DNA from 3 places in the Thioalkalivibrio sp. ALE20 genome. Region 2 is predicted to be linked to each of the others. Evidence: predicted binding sites of a transcription regulator. Region 2 holds the regulator's gene; each other region holds the start of a gene.
The links. The regulator sigma-54, encoded in region 2, starts transcription at its own class of promoters, with help from an activator protein. The targets are predictions, from matches to a motif close to TGGCANGNTNCNTGCTT.
Positions count from the first base shown of each region.

Region 1: a site for sigma-54 is predicted at 1,444-1,460, ahead of flgB (flagellar basal body rod protein FlgB). Genes of this name have one in related genera too.
Region 3: a site for sigma-54 is predicted at 1,005-1,021, ahead of cynS (cyanase). Genes of this name have one in related genera too.

Region 1 is NZ_KB906480.1:45,071-47,332, forward strand. It holds gene F790_RS0112075 (flagellar hook assembly protein FlgD) at 1-530, opposite strand, end outside; gene flgC (flagellar basal body rod protein FlgC) at 541-963, opposite strand; gene flgB (flagellar basal body rod protein FlgB) at 985-1,392, opposite strand; gene F790_RS0112090 (protein-glutamate O-methyltransferase CheR) at 1,581-2,262, opposite strand, start outside.
Region 2 is NZ_KB906472.1:388,971-391,232, forward strand. It holds gene F790_RS0105260 (PTS sugar transporter subunit IIA) at 1-272, opposite strand, end outside; gene hpf (ribosome hibernation-promoting factor, HPF/YfiA family) at 277-615, opposite strand; gene F790_RS0105270 (RNA polymerase factor sigma-54) at 619-2,139, opposite strand; gene lptB (LPS export ABC transporter ATP-binding protein) at 2,224-2,262, opposite strand, start outside.
Region 3 is NZ_KB906477.1:78,756-81,017, forward strand. It holds gene F790_RS0110600 (sigma-54-dependent Fis family transcriptional regulator) at 1-884, shown strand, start outside; gene cynS (cyanase) at 1,068-1,514, shown strand; gene F790_RS0110610 (EAL domain-containing protein) at 1,693-2,262, shown strand, end outside.

The DNA of each region.
Region 1 (2,262 bases), on a different contig from region 2:
TCGTAGACCCCGGCCGGCGCGCGCTGGCCGTTGTCGGTCAGGCCATCCCACTGGAAGTCCTGCAGCCCGGCGCCCATCGCGCCGAGATTCATGCGCCGCACGCGCTCGCCGGCCCCGTTCATGATCTCGACCTCCACCGACTCGGCCGAGGCCCCCAGTTCGAACGCGCCGCTCATGCCGCCCTCGGGGCCCAGCTGGCCGAACTCCACCGGCACCAGCACGTCCTTGCCAACCAGATTTGCGCCCTGCACCGCCTGGTTCTGTCCCATCGACTGGGCGAAGCCCTCGAACGACTCGTTCAGCTGCTGGATCCCGGTGACGCTCGAGAACTGCGCCATCTGCGCGATGAAGTCCCCGTTTTCCATCGGCTCGAACGGGTCCTGGTTCTGCAGCTGGGTCGTCATCAGCTTGAGGAAGTCCTCCTGTCCCAGCTGATCCGGCCCGCCTTCCTTCTCCTGACGGTCTCGCTGGGCCTGGCGGTCAGTGCGAATCCCCGCCCCTTCCAGCATGTCGGGTGTCAGTCCGTTCATTTCCGGTCTCCTAGCCTTGTCCGCCCATCTGCAGCGTGCGCATCATCAACTGGCGGGTGGTGTCCATGACTTCAACGTTGGCTTCGTAATTGCGCGAGGCCGACATCATGTTGGCCATCTCCTCGACCACGCTGACCGCCGGGCGAAAGATGTAGCCATCGTCGTTTGCCTTCGGGTGATGGGGCTCGTAATGCATCTGCGGCTCGGCATCCGACTCCTCGATCCCGGCCACCCGCACCGGCGTCGCGGTACCGTCGCGGCTGGCCTGGTCCATCGCTGCCTGGAACAGCACGTGTTTCCCGCGATAGGCCTCCTCGGCGCTGCCGGCCGCCGTGTTGGCGTTCGCCAGGTTCGAAGACACCGTATTCAGCCGCGCCGACTGTGCCGTCAGCGCCGAAGCCGAGGTATTGAACAGATTGAACAGATCACTCACGGCAGTGGCCTCCCGTCAGGTTCAGCGATTGCCCCGGAAGGCATCGCGAATGCCGGAAACCCGGCGATTGAGAAATTCGAGGCTGCTCTGGTACTTGACCGAGTTCTCGGCGAACGCCGCCCGCTCCATCTGCGGATCCACGGTATTGCCGTCCAGAGACGGCTGCGAAGGGATGCGGTACTTGAGCTCGGCCCCGGTGCCCGCGGCAGCCGTCCCCGGATCCTGATGACCCGCGCGGGTCTGGCTGAGCTGAAGCTGGCCACCATCACCCGAAGCCGCCTCCAGCTGGCTGCGAAAATCCAGGTCGCGCGCCTTGTAGCCGGGGGTGTCGGCATTGGCGATGTTCGAGCTCAGAACCTCCATGCGCTGCGAACGCAGGTTCACCGACTCCGGCAGAATCCCGAGCGCCTTGTCCAGCGATATGCTCATCCCGTTCCGTCCGGCCCGCGCATGGCGGGCATCCGTTGCCTGACCACGACGATGCAATCGCCGTGCCATTGGCTGCCGGCAAAAGGGGAAAAAGGATAGGGAGGGACACCGGCACGCGGCCGGCCACGCGGCGAATCACCGCGCAGGGAACGAGCGCCGGGCCCGTTGCAGGCCCGGCGTGGAGGGGTTCAGCCCTTCAGCCGCAGGACCGAGCCGTACTCGGTGCGCACGGTTTCGTACGCCTTGCTGTAGGGCCCGACCGTCTCGGAAGCGCCAAGAAACAGATAGCCACCGGGGTTGAGCTGCTTCGCAATACCGTCAAGGACCTGACGCTTGGTCTCGGCGGAGAAATAGATCAGGACGTTACGGCAGAACACGATGTCGAACTTGCCCAGCGCCGCGTAGCTGTCGACCAGATTGAGTTTCTGGAACCGGCAGCGGCGCTGCACCTCGGGGATGATCTTGTGCCCCTCGGGCACGGTCTGGAAGAACCGGGACCGCCGCGACTCGCTCAGCCCGCGCACGATGCTCAGACCGTCATAGACTCCCTTGCGGGCGTCTTCCAGCACGCCCTCGGACAGGTCCGTGCCGAGAATGCTGACGGGCACCACCCGGCGCGGGCGCGAGGCCTCCCATTCCGAGACCACCATCGAGATACTGTAGGGCTCCTGGCCACTAGAACACCCGGCCGACCAGACCTTGATCGACGACCGAGTGGACGCCAGCTCCGGGAGGATCACGTGGCGCAGGATCTCGAACGGAAAACCGTCGCGAAACCAGGAGGTTTCGTTGGTGGTCATCGCATCGATGACGCGCGTGCGCAGCTTCGGGCTGGGCGCCTTGCGCAGCGCGTGCAGCAGTTCCGGCACG
Region 2 (2,262 bases):
TCGAAATCCACGCCCTGATCCAGACGCAGGACCGCGATGCGGGGCGTATCCAGCTCGGCGAGACGGCCGTGCGGGATCGCCACGCCATGGCCGAGCCCGGTGGAGCCCAGTTTTTCGCGGGCCGACATGGCTTCGAACGCGGCACTGGCCGCCAGTCCGTCCGCGGCCCCGTCCACCAGCAGATCGGCGAGGGTTTCCAGCGCTCGTTTCTTGCTGGAGCAGTCGGTTTCCAGTCCGATGCGCTCCGGGGTGATGAGCTCGGCCGGATTCATCGGCTTACTCGGGTTGTTCGCGGTTGCGCTGGGCGCCCTCGGCGCGATGATGATCCTTGACCTTCTCCTTGTGCTTGATCAGCTGGCGGTCGACCTTGTCGATCAGGCCGTCGATGGCGGCGTACATGTCATCGTGGCTGGCCTCGGCGTGGATGTGGTTGCCGCTGACCTGCAGATTCGCTTCCGCCTTGTTGTGCAGCTTCTGCGTCTTCTCGTGGTTCAGCACCACGTGCACGTCGATCACCTTGTCGAAGTGGCGTTCCAGCTTCTGGAATTTCTCGTTGACGTAGTCGCGCAGGGCGTCGGTGATGTCGACGTGGTGTCCGGTGAGATTGATCTGCATGGGTCAGGCTCCTTTCGGTTTGCTTCCGGTCGGCATGGCGGCCATCTGGCGGCGCTCGCTGGAGGATGGCAGGTTCATGCCCTCCCGGTATTTGGCCACGGTACGCCGGGCCACGTTGATGCCCCGATCCGCCAGGATCTGGGCGAGGCGGGAATCGCTGAGCGGTTTGCCCGGCGTTTCCTCTTCGATGAGTTCGCGGATCATGGCACGAATCGCGGTCGCGGAGCATTCCCCGCCGTCACTGGTGCCCACGTGACTGGAGAAGAAATACTTGAATTCGAACACCCCGCGGGGGGTGTGCATGTATTTCTGCGTGGTCACCCGCGAGATCGTGGACTCGTGCATCTCCAGGGCTTCGGCGATGTCGCGCAGGATCAGCGGCTGCATCGCCACCTCGCCGTGTTCCAGGAACCCCTGCTGGCGTTCGACGATCGCGCGCGCCACGCGCAGCAGGGTGTCGTTGCGGCTGTGCAGGCTCTTGATGAACCATCGCGCCTCCTGCAGCTGATCGCGCATGAAGGCGCTGTCGCGGGCATCGGAGACCTGGCGGACCATGCCGGCGTAGAGGTCGTTGATGCGAATGCGCGGGGCGATCTCGGGATTCAGGTCGACCTGCCAGCCCCGGTCGGTATGACGCACGTAGACATCCGGGACCACGTATTCCGGCGGTGTCTCGCTGATCTGGGCGCCGGGGCGCGGGTTGAGCGTGCGGATCAGGTCCAGCGCCGCGGCCAGTTCGTCGCCATCGCGTACGCCGCTCTGGCGCTGCAGGGCCTTGTAGTCACGCCGGGCAAGGGCGTCCATGCCGTGTTCCAGAAGCGCGCGCGCCGCCTCGCGCGAGGGCGCGTCCGGCGCCAGCTCGCCCAGCTGGACCTCCAGGCACTCGCGCAGATCCAGCGAACCGACCCCCAGCGGGTCGCAGTGCTGCAACCAGTGGCGTACGGCCTCGACCTCGTCGGTGTCGACGGGGGGTTCTTCACTCCGGCTGATGGTCTCGGCCAGGGTCTCGACGTCGCCCTCGAGGTAGCCGTCGCCGTTGATGGTGTCGATCAGGGCGGCGCCGATGCGCTGGTCGCGCGGGGTCAGGTGCGACAGATGCAGCTGCCACAGCAGGTGATCCTGCAGCCCGCCGCCGTCGTCGTCCGAGGTGTTCTCCAGCGGGTCGCGGTCGTCCAGACCGCGCGGGCTGGCGCTGGCGTCGTAGATGTCTTCCCAGCGGCTGTCGGTCACCAGCTCGTCGGGGATGACGTCCTCCGAGCCGCCGGCATCCACCGTTTCGCCGGTGCCGGCGGTGTCGCTGCCGCTCTCGCCGTCGTCGGTGTTCGCGTCGCTGTCGGTGTCCCCCGCGTCGGCACCGAGTTCGTCATCCTCGGCCTGTTCCAGCATGGGATTGCTTTCCAGCGCCTGCTGGATCTCGGCCTGGAGCTCCAGCGTGGACAGCTGCAGCAGCCGGATGGCCTGCTGCAGCTGCGGCGTCATGGTCAGCGTCTGACCGAGCTGCAGATTCAGCCCGGGCTTCAGCATGAGTTGGGAAAGGCGTTGGTCACCATAAGTGAATAGTAATCCCTTGCTGCGGGCTTGTGCACCGCCCGGGTGCGGCGGTCGGTGTCACAGGCGGAAGTTTTCGCCGAGGTAGACCTCGCGCAC
Region 3 (2,262 bases), on a different contig from region 2:
CGTTCATCTCCCTGAACTGTGCCGCGATCCCGGCCGACCTGCTGGAATCGGAACTGTTCGGCCACGAGAAAGGCGCCTTCACGGGGGCCTCCAGCGCCAAGACCGGCAAGATCGCCCTGGCCGACGGCGGCACCCTGTTCCTCGACGAGATCGGCGACATGCCGGAGGCGCTGCAGTCCAAGATCCTGCGCGTGTTGCAGGAACGGGTCGTGCAGCCGATCGGGGGATCGCGCGACATCCCGGTGGACGTGCGCGTGGTCGCCGCCACCCACAAGGACCTGCAGAAAGCGGTCAATGCCGGGGAATTCCGGCTCGATCTGTTCTACCGCCTGAACGTAATCCCGCTGCACATGCCCGCGCTGCGCGATCGCGCCAGCGACATTCGCCTGCTCGCACGGCACTTTCTCGACCGTTACACCCACGTCCATGGCTGGAACGTGGTCCTGGACGACGGGGTGATGGAGCGTCTGGAAACCTTCGACTGGCCGGGCAACATCCGCCAGCTGGAGAACGTGCTGGAACGCGCGGTGCTGCTCTCCAGCGAGGGCCGCATCGGCACCGCCCTGATCGACGAGATCCTGCACGAGGAATCGCGCATCAGCCCGGGGCTGCACGCCACCGGTCCCGCCGCTTCCCCGCAACCGGACGCCGCACCATCGCCGGACACCCCGACCTTTCCCGGCACGCACGGCAACGAGGCGCACCCCGACGGGGCGACCGGTCCCGGCATCGTCCGCCCCTACCGCCGGGTGCACGCCTCCGAGGCCGACCAGCTGCGGGACGCGATCGAACGCAGCGGCGGCAACAAGACCCGCGCCGCCATGGACCTGGGCCTCACCCCGCGCCAGCTGCGCTACCGCCTGAAGAAACTGGGACTGGCCTGAGACCCCGTTGCGGACATTGTCGACACTTTGTCCGCAACGGGAGCGGACAAAGTGTCCGCCTCACCCGACCCGTGCTGCCGTACGGCCGTCCCGGAGCGGATCCGGTGAACGGCGTCCAGCTGGCACGGGATCTGCAGAGCATTGGGTGGCAACACTGATCCGACACCAACCGGGAGGCCATCCATGACCCTCAGCAAGACCGAAATGACCGCCACCATCCTCGAAGCCAAGGAGGGCCGGTCCGCGACCTGGGCCGGCATCGCCGAGGCCACCGGCCTGCACGAGGTCTACGTGACCTCGGCCTGCTACGGCATGAATCATCTCGACGCCGAGGCGGCCGACCGGCTCACCGCGTTTCTCGATCTCGGGCCCGACGTGTCGAAGGCCCTGCAGGCGTTCCCGCACAAGCACTGGGACAAGACCATCCCCACCGACCCGGTGATCTACCGCTTCTACGAGGCGATCAACGTGTACGGTGACACCATGAAGGCGCTGATCCACGAGAAGTTCGGCGACGGCATCATGAGCGCCATCGACTTCACCATGGACATCGACAAGGTCGAGGACCCGAAGGGTGACCGGGTGAAGATCACCTGGAACGGCAAGTTCCTGCCCTACAAGAGCTGGTGAACACCGGCCACTCGCCCCCTTGCCCGCCCGTGGTCATGGCACGGGCGGGGCTCTGGCGGCCTTTCCTCCCTGCCCTCCCTGCATTTCCCTGCCCCTCGCGGGAACGAAAGGTTCCCGAATCAAACCCTTGTCTGCACGAACGAGCATCCACCGCCCGGTTCGTAGTAGGCTGACCGGCATGCAATGGCTGCCCCGCACCCTTGTCCTGGCCGTGATGCTGCTCCCGTCCCTCCCGGGCGCGGTCGCCGGCGCTCCGGATGGGGCCACGACAGTGGACATCGGTGTGCTCGCAGTGCGCGAGGCAAGCGCAGCGGAGGCCCGCTGGCAACCGACCGCGGACTACCTGACCGAACGCCTTGGCGAGGATTTCGACGCCCGCTTCCGCATGCGGGCGATGAACTTCCCCGAGCTGGAAGACGCGGTTGCGGGGGAAGAGATCGATTTCGTTCTCACCAATACCGGGCACTACGTCCAGCTGGAATACGCCCACGGCATCAGCCGCCTGACCACACTGATCGCGTCACACGAAGGCGAACCGGTCCGGCTGTTCGGCGGCGTCATCTTCACGCGCGCCGACCGCGACGACATCACCGCGCTGGAGGACATCGCCGGCCAGCACCTGTTTGCGGTACAGGAGGGCTCGCTGGGTGGCTGGCATGCCGGGCACGAGGCCCTGTTGGATGCCGGCGTGGATCCGCGCGAGGATCTCGCCGAACTGACTTTCACCGACATGCCGCATGACCGCGTG